Linked DNA regions of Granulimonas faecalis. The protein of the gene in region 1 interacts with the protein of each later gene in a pairwise test. Links are inferred from orthologs where the notes say so. Each region holds a gene or a part of one and is shown on either strand. Other genes may lie near its edges.

Region 1 (8,065 bases):
AGGCCGCCGGCACCTTCTTCGGCAACCTCACCCCGATGATGGCGGGGGCCGTGCCGGGCCAGATCTGGCGCCTGGTCAAGGGCGGTCTGGGGCTCGGCGCGGCCGGCGCAGTGCAGATCACGCGCTTCCTCATGTTCCAGACGGCCGAGATCGTGCTCGGCGGCGCGCTGCTGGCCCTCACCTGGGACCGCTTCTACGCGCAGGTGGGCGCCGTCATGTTCGTGAACCTGTTCCTGTTCGCCTTCAAGGCCGCCCAGATGGCGGTGCTGCTCGCCGCCTGCCTGTTCCCCGACTGGGTGACCAAGGTGGCCCTCTCCGCCCTGGACCTCGTGGACCGCAGGAGCCTCTTCGGCCTCCGCAGCCGCACGGAGGGCTGGCGCTCCTCCGTGAGGACGCAGGTGGCGCAGTTCTCCTCCACGTTCCGCACGGCTGTGCGCCACCGCGGCGCCATGGCCGTCATGCTCGCGTTCTCCATGGCGCAGCAGGCGTGCCTGTGGGTGTCGCCGTGGTTCGTGCTGGGGGCCTTCGGCATCCACCAGGACCCCCTCGTCACCTGCGCCGCGGGCTCCCTCGTGCAGTTCGTGGCGAGCTCCATCCCGCTGCCGGGCGGCACCGGCGGCGTCGAGGCCTCCTTCGCGCTGTTCCTGGGGCCGGTGTTCGGCTCCGCCGCCACGGCCGGCTACCTCGTATGGCGCCTCGTGACGTTCTACGGCTACACCGCGCTCTGCGGCGCGGCTACCATGGTCTCCACCAAGCCGTCCTCCCCCACCGTGCGCCAGCGGATGCGCGGGCTGGTGGAGCGACTCGGATCCTGAGGCCGCGACCGGAAAGGACCCCATGGACAGGACCCTGTACCTCTGCGGAGGCTGCTTCTGGGGCATCGAGCACCTGATGGAGGGCATGGCCGGCGTGACGTCCACCGTGGTGGGCTACGCCAACGGCGACAGGCCCGAGGACGCCGTCTACGAGCGCGTGTGCGCCGGCGGCACCGGTTTCAGGGAGTGCGTGAGCTGCACCTTCCGCGGGGGCGGAGACGTCGCACGGTCCCTGCTCTTCTCGTTCTTCTCCGTCATCGACCCCACGGCCAGGAACCGCCAGGGCAACGACGTGGGCGAGCAGTACCAGGCCGGCGTCTTCTGGGAGCCGGGCGACGGCGCCACGGAGCGAGAGGTACTCGCCGTGGCCGGCGCCGTGGCGAGAAGGCATCCAGGGTTCGCCGTGGAGCTGGGCCCCGTGGAAAGCTTCTATCCCGCCGAGGGGTACCACCAGCGCTACCTGTACCGCAACCCCGGCGGCTACTGCCACATGGCGCCGGGCCTCATCCGGGCGCTCCAGGACGGCACGGTGGACCCGGCGGAGGGGTACCGGCTGCCGTAGGCGGCCGCGCCCGCGGGCAGGTGGGCAGGCAAGGCGGGCGGGCTCGTCCGGCCTCAGCGCCTCCGGCCGCGCCTGGACACCGAGACGTTCGCCACGCGCCCCTTGCGGGTGCGGAACCGCTGCCAGCGCTGGTAGATGGAGCGGCGGTGCGACGAGCGCAGCGTGGTGAGCGGCAGCGACACGGCCGTGGGGATGAAGAACGTGATGAGGCGCCAGACGATGAACCCGGCGGCGGCCGCGCTGCCGAAGATGGGTCCGAAGAAGAGCGCGAAGCCGGCCTCGTTGCCGCCGGTGCCGCCGGGCAGGGGCACGGAGTTGCCGATCATCTGCACCATGGAGGCCGCGGCGAGGCACGTGACGAAGTCGGCGTCGCCGCCGAAGGCGCGGAGCACGAACCACGGCACGGCGTAGAATGCGAGCATCTGCCCCAGCGTCACCAGGAGCGTGAGGGCGAGGGACTCCTTGTGGCGGAACGAGTCGCGGAAGGTGCCCCCGAACGACATCACCTGGGTCTGGAGGACGTCCTCGTGGCGCTCGACGCGCTCGCGGGAGAGCCAGCCGTGGCGGCTGGCGAAGCCCAGCCCCCAGTGACCCACGCGGTTGACGAAGCGCGGGAAGAGGCACACGCAGAGCAGGCCGAGGGCCTGGGCCGTCTGGATGATGAAGACGACGATGTTGACGAAGACGATGTCGCCGTAGGTCTCGAGGAAGAAGTCGAACCGCAGGAGCAGCAGGACAGCGGCCACGACGACCTCGCCGGCCTGGTAGATGACGAAGCGCGTGAGCTGCGTGGCGGAGGCCTCGCCCACGTCGAGGCCGGCCTGTGTGAGGCGGAAGATCTGGGCCGGCATGGTGCCCGTGCTCATGGGCGTGAGATTGCCGAAGAGCACGCCGTTGGCCTCCACGGACATGCAGTCGCGCAGGCCCAGGGGGCTGTCGGGGTCGATGTAGGCCGCCAGCACGAAGGCCAGGGACCCGAAGGCGAAGTTGAGCCCCATGACGAGGAGCCCGGCCACGAACCAGCCGGCCTCGGCGTTGTGAAGCGCGCGGACGAACTCGTCGAACTGCCCCGAGACCACGATCCAGAGCATATTGGCGGCGAGCACCGCCGCCATGAACAGGGCGCCCTTGCGGGCCTTCGCCTTGTCGCGGCTCTCCTCCTCGCCCACGCGGGTGCGCGGGCCCGCGTGGGACCCCTTGGGCCTGGGGGCGGGCTTGGCGGCGGCCTTGGAACCGGCCTTGGCCTTCTTGGGGGCGCGGTGGGCGGCGCCGGCCACGCCGATGCGGAGGCCCTTGGGCTTGGCGCGGCGGGCGGTCTCGTCGGCGGGGCGGGCACCGGGAGCCTGAGAGGCGTGTTCGGCGGGCTCGGCGTTCCCCGCATCAGCCCCGTCGACGTCGAAGAAGCCCAGGGCGTCCTCCAGCGGCTGCTCCGCGGCCTCGAGGGCCTGGGGCGCGGGGCCGTCGGCGGGGAGCTCCAGGCCGTCCACGTCCACGACGGGGTCGACGGGGCGGTCCTGGGGGGCGTCGGCGGAAGACGCGGTGTCGACCCCGTCGCGACGTCCCTCGTCCATACCCCCCCCTCTCCGACGGCATTCCTCAAGCTCATTCTGATGGTTATACCTGAACCGCCGCGCGCCCTGACGCTGTGCCGTGCGCTCCACGGGAAAAGCGGGGCCAGCAGGGCGGCAGGCATGGACGAACTGCCGCGAGACAAAAACGCGGGCCCCAGAGGGACCCGCGGTCACGTTTGGTAGCCCGTACCAGATTCGAACTGGTGATCTCCGCCTTGAGAGGGCGGCGTCCTGAACCGCTAGACGAACGGGCCGTATGTGAGGGCCGCCGGAGCGACCCGTAGTGCGTGGTAGCCCGTACCAGATTCGAACTGGTGATCTCCGCCTTGAGAGGGCGGCGTCCTGAACCGCTAGACGAACGGGCCGTAGGGGATGGCTGGGATGGAGAGAATCGAACTCCCATTGACGGAACCAGAATCCGCTGTCCTGCCGTTAGACGACATCCCAATATCCCTGTGCGCCGATTGCTCGGCGCGAGTAGTTACATTAACGCAATGCCCTGGGCCGTGCAACCCACAATCGCGACGAATTTGCCACCGGCCCGTTTCCGCGGCTTGGGGAGGTCAGACGGGGGTCCGTCGCAGCCCGCTCCCCTACCCGCGCGCCGGCAGCCTCGGCGACAGCAGCCACGTGGCGCCGAGGACCACGGCCGTGGGGACCGCCCACCCCAGGCCCACGCCGGCCAGGGGCAGCCAGTCGAGCACGGTGGGCGCGCCGGGGGCCAGGACCCCACATGCGGCCTGGGCCACGCCCAGCACCGCGGCGCACCCCACGGCCGCCGGCCAGCACCACGGCCGCCGGTCGAACGCCCCGGCGCCGAAGGCCATGAGCACGAGCACGATGGCCGGCGGGTAGAGCGCCTCGAGCAGGGGCACGGAGAGCGCGAGGATCTGGGTGAGCCCCACGTTGGACACCACGCAGGAGAACGCGGCGAACGCGGCCGCCCACGCCACGTAGGTCACGCGCCCCAGACGGTGGGCGCCGGGCTCCGGGGAGCCGGCGCCGCAGGTCTCGAAGAAGTACGTGCCGCAGCAGCTCACGAGGCCCACGCAGACGTTGAGGCACGCGAGCAGGAAGATGGCGGCCACGAGGGCCACGCCGGCCGTGCCGAAGTGCCCGTAGGCCGCGGCCGTGAGCACCTCGGCGCCGTTGGACGCGCCGGGCGCCACGGTGCCCATAGTGGCCCCGAGAAACGAGAACGCGCAGTAGATGACCGCCATGAGGGCGCCGGCGCCGAGGCCCGCCAGGGAGACCTCGCGGGCCTGGGCGCCCCTGTCGGCCACGCCGAGGGACCTCAGGTTCTCGGCGACCACGAGGCCGAAGGTCATGGCCGCCAGGAGGTCCATGGTCTGGTAGCCGGTCACGAAGCCGTCCACGGCGGGAGACGCCGCGTACGTCGCCTGCACGGGCCCCGGCACGCCGAGCGGGTCCACGAGACTCGCCACGGCGAGGACGGCGATGAGGGCCACGAGGGCCGGGCCCGTCACCCTGCCGAGGAACCGCGAGAGGCGCCCCGGGCGGAGCGCCATGGCGAAGGCCACGGAGAAGAACGCCACCGAGAAGACGAGCTGGGGCACGGCCTTGGAACCGTCGGGCAGGAGCGGCGAGAGCATCTCGAAGGCCGTGGAGCTCGTGCGCGGGATGGCCAGCAGCGGGCCGATGGAGAGGTAGACCAGGGCCACGAACACGGCCGAGAAGCGCGCCGAGACCCTGCCGGCGAGCGCCCGGGCGTCGCCCGCCAGGGCCACGGCCACCACGGCGAGGACCGGCAGCCCGATGCCCGACACCAGAAACCCCACGGTGGCCGGCACGGCGGCCGTGCCGGCCTGGAGGCCCAGCAGCGGCGGGAGGATGAGGTTGCCCGCGCCAAAGAACATGGAGAACAGCATGAGGGCCACGACGAGCCGCGCCCTCCCGTCGAGCGGTCGGACGGGGCTCGGGCTAGACTCTGGACGCTGTCCCATGGGCTCTCCTCGCGGATATGCAAAACGGCCGGTGCCGGGTGTGTACCCCCGGCACCGGCCGCCGTTTCCCTTAAGGGACACCCCGTGGGGCCCCTAGGCCTTTCCACCGTCCCGGCGCTCGGCCTCGATGGCCGCCATGACCTGGGCCATGACGTCCGTGGAACCCAGGTCCTCGGGGATGAGGAGCGTCGAGGAGCCCTTCTCGGCGAACTTCTCGAGCATGCCCAGGCGCTGGGTGAACATGAGCAGCATGTTGGCCTCGTTGCTGGAGAGGCCCGACTCCTGGATGGTGGAGAGCGAGCGCGCCAGGCCCTCGGCGATGGCGATGCGCTGCTGGGCGATGCCCTCGCCCTGGATCTTCATGGACTCGGCGTCGGCCTGGGCGGCGATGACGGAGCGTGCCTTGGCGGCCTCGGCCTCGTTGGTGGCGCTCACGCGGTCGTTGGCCGTGGTGATGATGCGGTTCATGGACGCCTGGACGTCGGCCGGGAGCTTGATGGAGGTGATGAGCGTGGTCACGATGGCGTAGCCGTAGCCCACCATCTTCTCCTTGACGTCCTCGCCGATGGCACTCGCGATGGCGTCCTTCTCGGAGAAGACGGTCTCGAGGTCGCGGGTGGGAATCTGGGAGCGCAGGGCGTCCGCGAAGTAGTCCTTTATCTGTCCCACGGGGTCGGCGAGGGTGTAGACCGACTTGTAGATGCCGGACTCCCGGACGTCGGCGCAGGGCTCCTGGTCCACCCGGTACTGGATGGCCACCTCGAGGCCGATGGTGACGTTGTCCTTGGTCTTGGCGTCGTAGTCCAGGTGGAGGTCCTGGGTCATGAGCGAGACGTCGTGAGCCGTCTCCACCACCGGGACGAGGAGGTTGAGACCCGGCCGCAGCACGCGGTTGAAGCGGCCGAAGCGCTCCACGACGGCCACGTGCTGCTGCCTCACCACGACCACCGAGGCGAAGAGCGCCCCCACGGCGGCGACGAGGAGCACGATGGGCAGGATGCGGTCGAACAACAGCATGGCCAATCCAATCTTTCGGGCCCGCGCGGGGCCTATCCTTTGAGGTAGAGGTCCCTGGGGACGAGCCGCGACTGCCACAGGCTCGAAAGGCCGTGGAAGATGCGCCGCTCGTCGTGGTCGGTGAGGCCGTTCTCGGCGAGCTGGATGAGGCGCTGCACGAGCGTGGTCATGGGGGTGCCGTAGACCTCCGCCTCCCAGCCGAGGGTACGAAGCTGCCAGTAGGCCATGCGGACGTCCTCCTCGGTGCGGCCGTCCACGAGCAGGGCGCTCGCCCGCCCGAAGGCGTCGGCGTCGTAGAAGACGCCCTTGACGAAGGCGGCGAGGGCGGCGGCGAGTCGGGGCGGCATGGAGTCGGCGTCGCGCATCTCGACGATGCCCTTGAGGCGCACCGTGGGGAACACCATGGACAACATGTGCGCGACCTCGCCCCCGGAGAGGTCGCGCATGGCCATGATGTCGGCCTCGGTGGCGGAGCAGGTGGAGATTGTGAGGCCGTGGTCGTCCGTGAACAGGATGGGCCTCACGCCCATGAGCCAGTCCACGTAGGACTCCGGCGAGAAGTCCCCGTCGAACGTGCCGGGCACGACGCCGCAGCGGTCGCCGTCCACGGAGTCCCAGATGCGCGAACGCACCATGGACGGCGTGTCGCAGGGGGCGAGGCCGCGCCAGGAGCTCACGTTGTCGCAGAGGAACGAGAGGATGGGGCCCAGGGCCACGGCCAGGCGGAACTGCCCCACCATGGAGTCCTCCTCGCCGCAGTCGATGGAGACCTGGGTGGAGGCCGAGAGCCGCATCATGTCGCGGGCGTAGCGGCCCGTGCGGGAGAGGTAGGCGTCCATGAGGCGGTAGCGCTCCTTGGGGATGAGCGGCACCTCCCGGGGGTCGGCCGTCACGGGGTCGCAGCCCAGGGCCACGAGCTGCCACTCCACGCCGAGCTCGTCGCAGATGGCGAGGAACTGCTCGTCGAAGGCCTCGAGGGCGCCGAGGAGGTCCACCACGCTCGACGAGGGGCCCACGGAGGCCTCGAGCTGGCCGCCAGGCTCCAAGGAGACCGAGATGCCCACGGAGCGCCCGCAGCCCACGTCGACCGTGCCCGCGTAGCCGAAGACCCTGCCGTCCACGAGGACACGCTCGTCTGGCGAGAAGTAGCGCTGCCAGCGCTCGAGGAGCGTGGAGATGCCGAGGACGTCGTCGAAGGCCACGCGGGTGCCGGTGACGGGGTCGATGACGATGCGCTCGAGCTCGAGGCCGAGCGTGCGACCATCCTCGGGGCGCCTCGTCCGGGACCTCCCGCCTACGACGGAGCAGAGGGCGGTACGGTTCCTCTCCAGCCTATCGGCCTCGGCGGCGGTGTAACGGGGTTCGCCCATGGAGCACCTTTCGACGCAGGGCAAGGGGCGGCATCCGATCCGCCACGTGCAAGGCCAGTGTACCCCCTCTCCGGAATTCGGTGAAGGGTCTAAGGTTTTCCGCAAACGGATGAATCATCCCCATGTTCCTCGATCCAACGGAGCAGCTCGTCGCGCCCAGGCCCCACCTCGCCCCGGTGCACGGCGTCGAGGGCCGCACGGAGCGCCCGGCCCACGGCCGGGCCCGGGGGCAGGCCGAGCGCCCCCATGACGTCCGCGCCCGAGACCGCGAGGTCGGAGGGCCTGAGGGGCACGCCGGCGGTCAGGAGGGCGCGGCCGCGGGCCTCGAGGGCGTCCACCTCCACGGCGTAGCCGCGGTACGCGGGCGCCTTGCCGGCGGCGTCGGCGCGCTTGAGAGCCATGAGCTCGAAGAAGAGGCCCGGCGCCATGGCCGGGGCCAGGCGGTCGAGGTCGCGGAGGATGGAGGTCACCGAGCGGTCGTCGTCCGCGACGGGCCGGTCGTGCAGGCGCACGAGGGCCAGGGCGGGCACCGCCACGGCGCGCGGCACGGCGAGCCTCGCCATGACCTCCCGCGCGATGTCGCGGCTCCGGGCCGGGTGGCCGAAGAAGTGGGCGGTGTCCTCGGGGCCGTAGGTGAGGCGGTCGGGCTTACCCACGTCGTGGAGCAGCGCGGCCCACCGCAGGTGCTCGGTGGCCGTGCCGCCCGTGTAGACCTCGACGTAGTCCATGACGCGAGCCACGTGGCCCAGGACGTCCATGGAGTGGT
Region 2 (6,121 bases), 770 kb from region 1 along the record:
TCCGGGACGAGAAGCCCGCCGGGTAGGTGCGCTCGAAGGACAGGACCTCGGAGCGCGGCTTCATGCCCTCGGCCCTCACGGCGTCGGTGAAGTTGTAGACGCTGCCCAGCTGGCGACGCATGTATTGGGGGGACACGAAGGTGCCCACCCCCGACATGCGGTAGATCTCCCCGGAGGTGCGCAGGGTCTCGAGGGCCTGGCGGACGATGGAGCGCGGCAGGGAGAGGGCGTCGCACAGCTCGCGCTCGTCGGGCAGGGCATCACCCGGCCCCAGGATGCCGTCACGTATGACCTTTGAAACGGCCGTGGCCAGCTGCATGTCGAGGGAGGGGCCACCGGTCTTGTCGATGTGGGCGGCGATGCGATCCAAGGTATCCATGACACAATTTTATCTGAAACGGCATCCCGTGTCAGTATTATTTCAATGAATGCCAGGGGCCGCCTCGCCCTGGCTTCCAGTTGGGCTTCGTTCGAAACCCTGATAACATAGAAACGTTTTCAGAAGAGCGTTCAAAACCGACGTTCACAACCCAAGGAGGAGCCCATGGGAAAGCGCGACGCCCGCATCCTCGAGGTGCTCACGGAGCGCAAGCGCGTGGAGGTGGCCGAGCTCGCCCGGGAGCTCGGCGTGTCGTCGGTCACCATGCGCAAGGACCTCGACGAGCTCGAGGCCCGCGACGTCATCAAGCGAGAGCACGGCTACGCCCTGCTCGGCAGCCCCAACGACATCAACGGCCGCCTGGCCTACCACTACCAGACCAAGGGCGCCATCGCCCGGGCCGCGGCCGATCTCGTGGTGGACGGTGAGACGGTCATGGTGGAGTCGGGCTCGTGCTGCGCCCTGCTCGCCCTGGGGCTCGCCCAGGCGGCCCGCGGTGTCTCCGTCGTCACCAACTCCGCCTTCATCGCCAGCTACGTGCGTCGGGAGCCCGCGGCCAAGACCGTGCTGCTCGGCGGCGCCTACCAGAACGACTCCCAGGTGAACGTGGGGCCCATGGTGGCCCAGTGCGCCCAGAACTACTGCGTGGAGCGCCTGTTCATAGGCGTGGACGGCTACGTGCCCGGCCAGGGCTTCACCAACAGCGACCAGATGCGCGCTCAGGCCGTCGTGGACATGGCGGCCCAGGCCGAGCGCGTCGTGGTGCTCACGGAGTCCGACAAGTTCTCCCGCCGCGGCGTGGTGCCCATGCACCTGGGCGACAAGGTGGACTGCGTGGTCACCGACGACGGCGTGGACGACGCCGTGGCGGCCGCCATCGAGGCCGCCGGCGTGGAGCTCGTGCGGGTGCCCCGCTCCGACTGACAGGCGCCGGCCACCTCCCTCCTGTGCTATCCTGCTGCGAAGGCGATGACGGAGAGGGTGCGGCCCCGCGTGTCGTGCGGACAGAGAAGGAGCCCCAGGTTGAGAGGTTCCCACGCGCGACGAGGCCCCACGTTCACTCCACCAGCCGCGACCTGAACGGCGCCGACGCGCCCGGTAGGGGAGCCGTCAGGCCCACGGCACGGGCCCAAACGAGTGGTCGCTCGGGAGAGAAAACTCAAGCGTCAATCAAGGTGGTACCGCGGATTCCGTCCGTCCTTGGCCCAGTCAGCCAGGGGCGGTTTTTGTTTGGGCCGGGGGACCGGCCGGGAGGGAGAGACATGTCGATGATCGACGAGCTCGACCGCATTGCGGCCGAGGCCCGGGAGAAGGTCGCCCAGGCGGTCGACCTCGAGGCGCTGGACGCCGTGCGCGTCGCCGTGACGGGCAAGAAGGGCAGCCTCACGGCGGTGCTCCGCTCCATGGGCACCGTGCCCCCCGAGGAGCGGCCCCTCGTGGGCAAGCGAGCCAACGAGGTGCGCCAGGAGGTCGAGGGCGCCCTCGCCGAGCGCCGCGAGCAGCTGGCGGCCGACGAGCTCGCCGCCCGCATCGAGGCCGACGCCGTGGACGTGACCCTGCCGGGGCGCCGTCCCCACGTGGGCACCGAGCACCTCATCAGCCAGATCGTCGACGAGGTCGAGGACATCTTCATCGCCCTCGGCTACACCGTGGCCTCGGGACCCTACGTGGAGATCGAGTACTACAACTTCACGTCGCTCAACGCCCCGGCCGACCATCCCAGCCGCTCGCCGCGCGACACCTTCTACGTGGAGGACCCCACGAACCCGTCCGCGGGTTCGCCGGTGTCCGACGTGCTGCTCCGCACCCAGACCTCCCCGGTGCAGATGCGCACCATGGAGGCCGAGGAGCCGCCCATCTACATGATCAGCCCGGGCCGCGTGTTCCGCCCGGACACGGCCGACGCCAACCACCTGCCGCAGTTCACCCAGATCGAGGGCCTGGTGGTGGACGAGGGCATCACCTTCGGCGACCTCAAGGGCACGCTCGACCACATGACCCGCGAGCTCTTCGGCCCCGACCGCGCCACCCGCTACCGCCCGCACTTCTTCCCGTTCACCGAGCCCAGCTGCGAGCTCGACGTCTCCTGCGGCGTCTGCGGCGGCAAGGGCTGCCGGTTCTGCAACCACACAGGCTGGATCGAGATCCTGGGTTGCGGCATGGTCGACCCCAACGTCTTCGGCTACGCGGGCATCGACCCGGAGCGCTACAGCGGCTTCGCCTTCGGCATGGGCGCCGAGCGCATCGCGGCCCTGCGCTACGACCTCCCCGACCTGCGCATGCTCATGACCGGCGACATGCGCTTCCTCCGGCAGTTCTGAGCCCCTGGACCCCTTATGCAATGAGCGAGCTGCGAGAAAGGCAGTATCCATGCGAGTTTCCTACGAGTGGCTGAAGACCATGGTCGACCTGCCCGACGATGTGTCGGACCTGGTCGCCGAGCTTGTCCGCACCGGCACCGAGGTCGAGGCGGTGGAGCCGGTGGGCGCGGACCTCGACCACGTGGTCACCGGCCGCATCCTGTCCTGCGAGCCGCACCCCGACTCCGACCACATGCACGTGACCATGGTGGACGTGGGCATGCGCAACGTCGACGGGAACGGCGACCCCGCGCCGTTGCAGATCGTGTGCGGCGCGCCCAACGTGGCGGCCGGCGAGCATGTGGTGGTGGCCATGGTGGGCGCCGTCCTGCCCGGCGACGTCAAGATCAAGAAGAGCAAGCTCCGCGGCGTGGAGTCGTGGGGCATGAACTGCTCGGCCCGCGAGCTCGGCCTCTCCGGCGACCACGAGGGCATCATGGTGCTGCCCGACGACGCCCCCGTGGGCGTGCCCGCCGGCGAGTACCTGGGCGTCTCCGACGTGGTACTCGACTGCGAGATCACGCCCAACCGCCCCGACTGCCTGTCCATGACGGGCTTCGCCGTGGAGGTGGGCGCCACCCTGGGCGAGGACACCCACATCGAGCTGCCCGCCGTTCGCCACGAGGCCGGCCCCGCCACCAAGGACTCCGTGTCGGTGGCCATCGAGGACCCGGGTCGCTGCAGCCGCTACTGCGCCCGTGTGCTTCGCGGCGTCAAGGTGGGCCCGTCGCCCGAGTGGCTGGCCCGTCGCGTGACGGCCGCCGGCAGCCGCCCCATCAACAACGTGGTGGACGTCACCAACTACGTCATGTACCTCACCGGCCAGCCGCTCCACGCCTTCGACCTGGCCAAGGTCCCCGTGGTGGACGGCAGGCACGCCGTGGTGGTGCGCCCGGCCCGCGACGGCGAGCACATCGTGACCCTCGACGGCCAGGACCGCGAGCTCACGCCCGACATGACCGTGATCTCCGACGGCAACGGGGAGGCCATCGCGCTCGCCGGCGTCATGGGAGGGGAGAACTCCGAGGTGGAGGAGTCCACCTGCGACGTCCTCCTCGAGAGCGCGTGCTTCTCGCCCGGCCACACCAGCCGCACGAGCCGCGACCTCGGCCTCATGAGCGAGGCCTCCATCCGCTACGAGCGCAAGGTCGACGCCGCCGGCTGCGACGAGGCCGCCGCCATCGCGTGCGCGCTCTTCGAGGCCTGCTGCGGCGCCGAGGTGGCCCGCGGCGCCGTGGACGTGTACCCGGACCCCGTGAAGGCCGACACCGTCGCCCTGCGTCCGGCCCGCGTGCGCGAGCTCTGCGGCGCGGACATCCCCACCGACTTCATGGTGGAGAGCCTCGCCCGCCTGGGCTGCGTGGTGGTGCCGTCGCGCCTGGGCGCCTACCTGGACGTCGTGCCCCCCACCTCCCGCCCGGACCTCGAGCGCGAGATCGATTTCGTGGAGGAGGTGCTCCGCCTCTGGGGCATGGGCGAGGTCGAGCCCACCATCCCCGGCGCCGTCAACCACTCGGGCGGCCTCACCCGTCGCCAGCGCCTGGACAAGGCCGTGGGCGAGGCGCTCAGGGCCGGCGGCCTCTGCGAGACCCTCACCTACAACTTCGCCGAGTCGGGCGACCTCGAGCGCCTTGGTATGGTCGAGGACGGCCGCGGCCAGGCCGTGCGCATCCTCAACCCGCTGACGGCCGACCAGGGCGAGATGCGCCGCAGCATCGTGCCGGGGCTGCTGCGCTCCGTGGCCTACAACCTGGACCACGGCGTGGACGACGTGATGCTCTACGAGCAGGGCCGCGTCTTCTTTGGCAGCCCCGACGCCGCCCAGCCCGCCGAGCCCCGCTATGTCTCCGCCGTGCTCTGCGGCGCCTGGGGCCCCGACACCTGGGACAGCAAGCCCCTGCCGCTGGACTTCTTCGACGCCAAGGGCCTCGTGGAGGAGCTCTGCCGCCAGCTGAAGGTGGAGCGCCTGCGCTTCAAGGCCGCCAAACCCGAGCGCTACCCCTGGCTGCAGCCCGGCCGCGCCGCCGAGGTACTCTGCGGCAGGCAGCGCATCGGCTGGCTGGGCAACGTGCACCCGAGCTCGCTGGCGCGGTTCGGCATCGAGCGCGACGTCGTGGCCTTCGAGCTCGACCAGGACGCTCTCCTCGACCACGCCCAGGACCAGCTGCCCTACCGCGACATCCCCACGCTGCCCGGCGTGGAGCAGGACCTGGCCATCGTGGTGGACGAGGACATGGACTACGAGACCTGTGTCCAGCGCATCCAGAGCGCCGGCGGCAGGCTCCTAGCCGATATCCGCCTGTTCGACGTGTACCGCGACCCCGTACGTGTGGGGCCGGGCAAGAAGTCCATGGCGTTCGCACTCACGTTCCGCGCCCCCGACCGCACGCTGACGGCCGCCGACGTGGAGAAGGCCATGGAGAAGCTCGTGAACAAGATCTCCAAGTCCCTGGGCGCCGAGGTGCGCAGCTAGAGCGGCGTGGCAAACGCTTATAGGCAAACGCTTCCGGGTTTTTCTGCGCCTGAAAGCGGCTGAGGGCACCCTCAGCCGCTTTCAGGCGCAGTTTTTGCCATGGCGGAGTGCAGGTAGAGGTCACCACCTCGGGCGCCGTGAACACGGATAGTACTTACAGGGTGCTCGACATGCTCGCCATCCAGGGCCTTGGTGTGCAGGTGAGCCTTGATGGTCTTGAGAAGCGCCATAATGCTATCCGGGGGGTTCCGTGGGCTTTTGCGAGTGTTGAGCACTTTGTGAGAGAAGCTGTGCGCAGGGGCGCGCGCGTGGCCTGTGCCATGGCGCTGATTGACCAGTCGAGCGGCGAGGCCGAGGCAACCTGTGCACTGGCTCGCTCATGGGGTGTCTCTTCGTTTCGGTTGGCTTCCGTGCTGTCAGAAGGAAGAGCGGTGGGGCTGGAGGGCGAGCATCCGTGGCGCCCGTCATCTGTGCGTAGGCTTCTACGAAGCCTGCAGGAAAAGTTTGAAACTGAGGACTTCTCGGTTGTATTGGCCGACGAAGAGGCGGTGCCCAATGCCGAGGCGTTGGCCTACGGATGTGGGACAGGGGAGCGCCTCTGGTACGTGGAGCCTGACTTCTCTGTGCGACCATGCCCGCTTTTGCCGGAAACAATTGGCAATTTGTCGCGTCAAACCATTGAAACGGTCAGGCAGAACGGGGCACGCAAGATGAGGGCCATCGCTGACCCATCTCCGGAGCGGTGCGGAGGCTGCGACCGTGTGGACGAGTGCAAAGGTTGCAGGGCCGTGGGATGGGCAACTGCCCATGGAGAGAAAAGCGGTCGTTGCCTCTGGTGGGGCACCTGCTTCAAGAGTCTAGACGCTGAGGGGTGAGACCGTGCCATCTATCGACGTGTCCGACGTCTCG

Evidence for each region.
Region 2: the proteins of brnQ (region 1) and pheS interact in binary tests that used the Escherichia coli proteins (3 or more experiments, as listed by UniProt). The link is inferred for Granulimonas faecalis from one-to-one orthologs.

What each region holds. Positions count from the first base shown.
Region 1 is NZ_BQKC01000001.1:934,658-942,722, reverse strand. What follows is about bases 2,728-5,606. They hold brnQ (branched-chain amino acid transport system II carrier protein), read right to left. Parts: upstream 4,913-5,606; coding sequence 3,542-4,912; downstream 2,728-3,541. Other genes in these bases: OR600_RS04255 (SPFH domain-containing protein), read right to left, coding at 5,006-5,606; OR600_RS04280 (lysylphosphatidylglycerol synthase transmembrane domain-containing protein), read right to left, coding at 2,728-2,948. Outside these bases: OR600_RS04290 (lysylphosphatidylglycerol synthase transmembrane domain-containing protein), read left to right, coding at 1-815; peptide-methionine (S)-S-oxide reductase MsrA, read left to right, coding at 838-1,377; more of OR600_RS04280, read right to left, coding at 1,431-2,727; more of OR600_RS04255, read right to left, coding at 5,607-5,929; OR600_RS04250 (glutamate-cysteine ligase family protein), read right to left, coding at 5,962-7,299; OR600_RS04245 (CCA tRNA nucleotidyltransferase), read right to left, coding at 7,389-8,065. UniProt on the Escherichia coli protein: Liv-II branched chain amino acid transport system, which transports leucine, valine and isoleucine. Also acts as a low-affinity threonine transporter.
Region 2 is NZ_BQKC01000001.1:1,708,868-1,714,988, reverse strand. What follows is about bases 826-3,670. They hold pheS (phenylalanine--tRNA ligase subunit alpha), read left to right. Parts: upstream 826-1,641; coding sequence 1,642-2,700; downstream 2,701-3,670. Other genes in these bases: pheT (phenylalanine--tRNA ligase subunit beta), read left to right, coding at 2,750-3,670; OR600_RS07715 (DeoR/GlpR family DNA-binding transcription regulator), read left to right, coding at 826-1,303. In the rest of the region: OR600_RS07720 (GntR family transcriptional regulator), read right to left, coding at 1-370; more of OR600_RS07715, read left to right, coding at 545-825; more of pheT, read left to right, coding at 3,671-5,212; OR600_RS07700 (hypothetical protein), read right to left, coding at 5,284-5,442; OR600_RS07695 (ATP-binding cassette domain-containing protein), read left to right, coding at 6,092-6,121.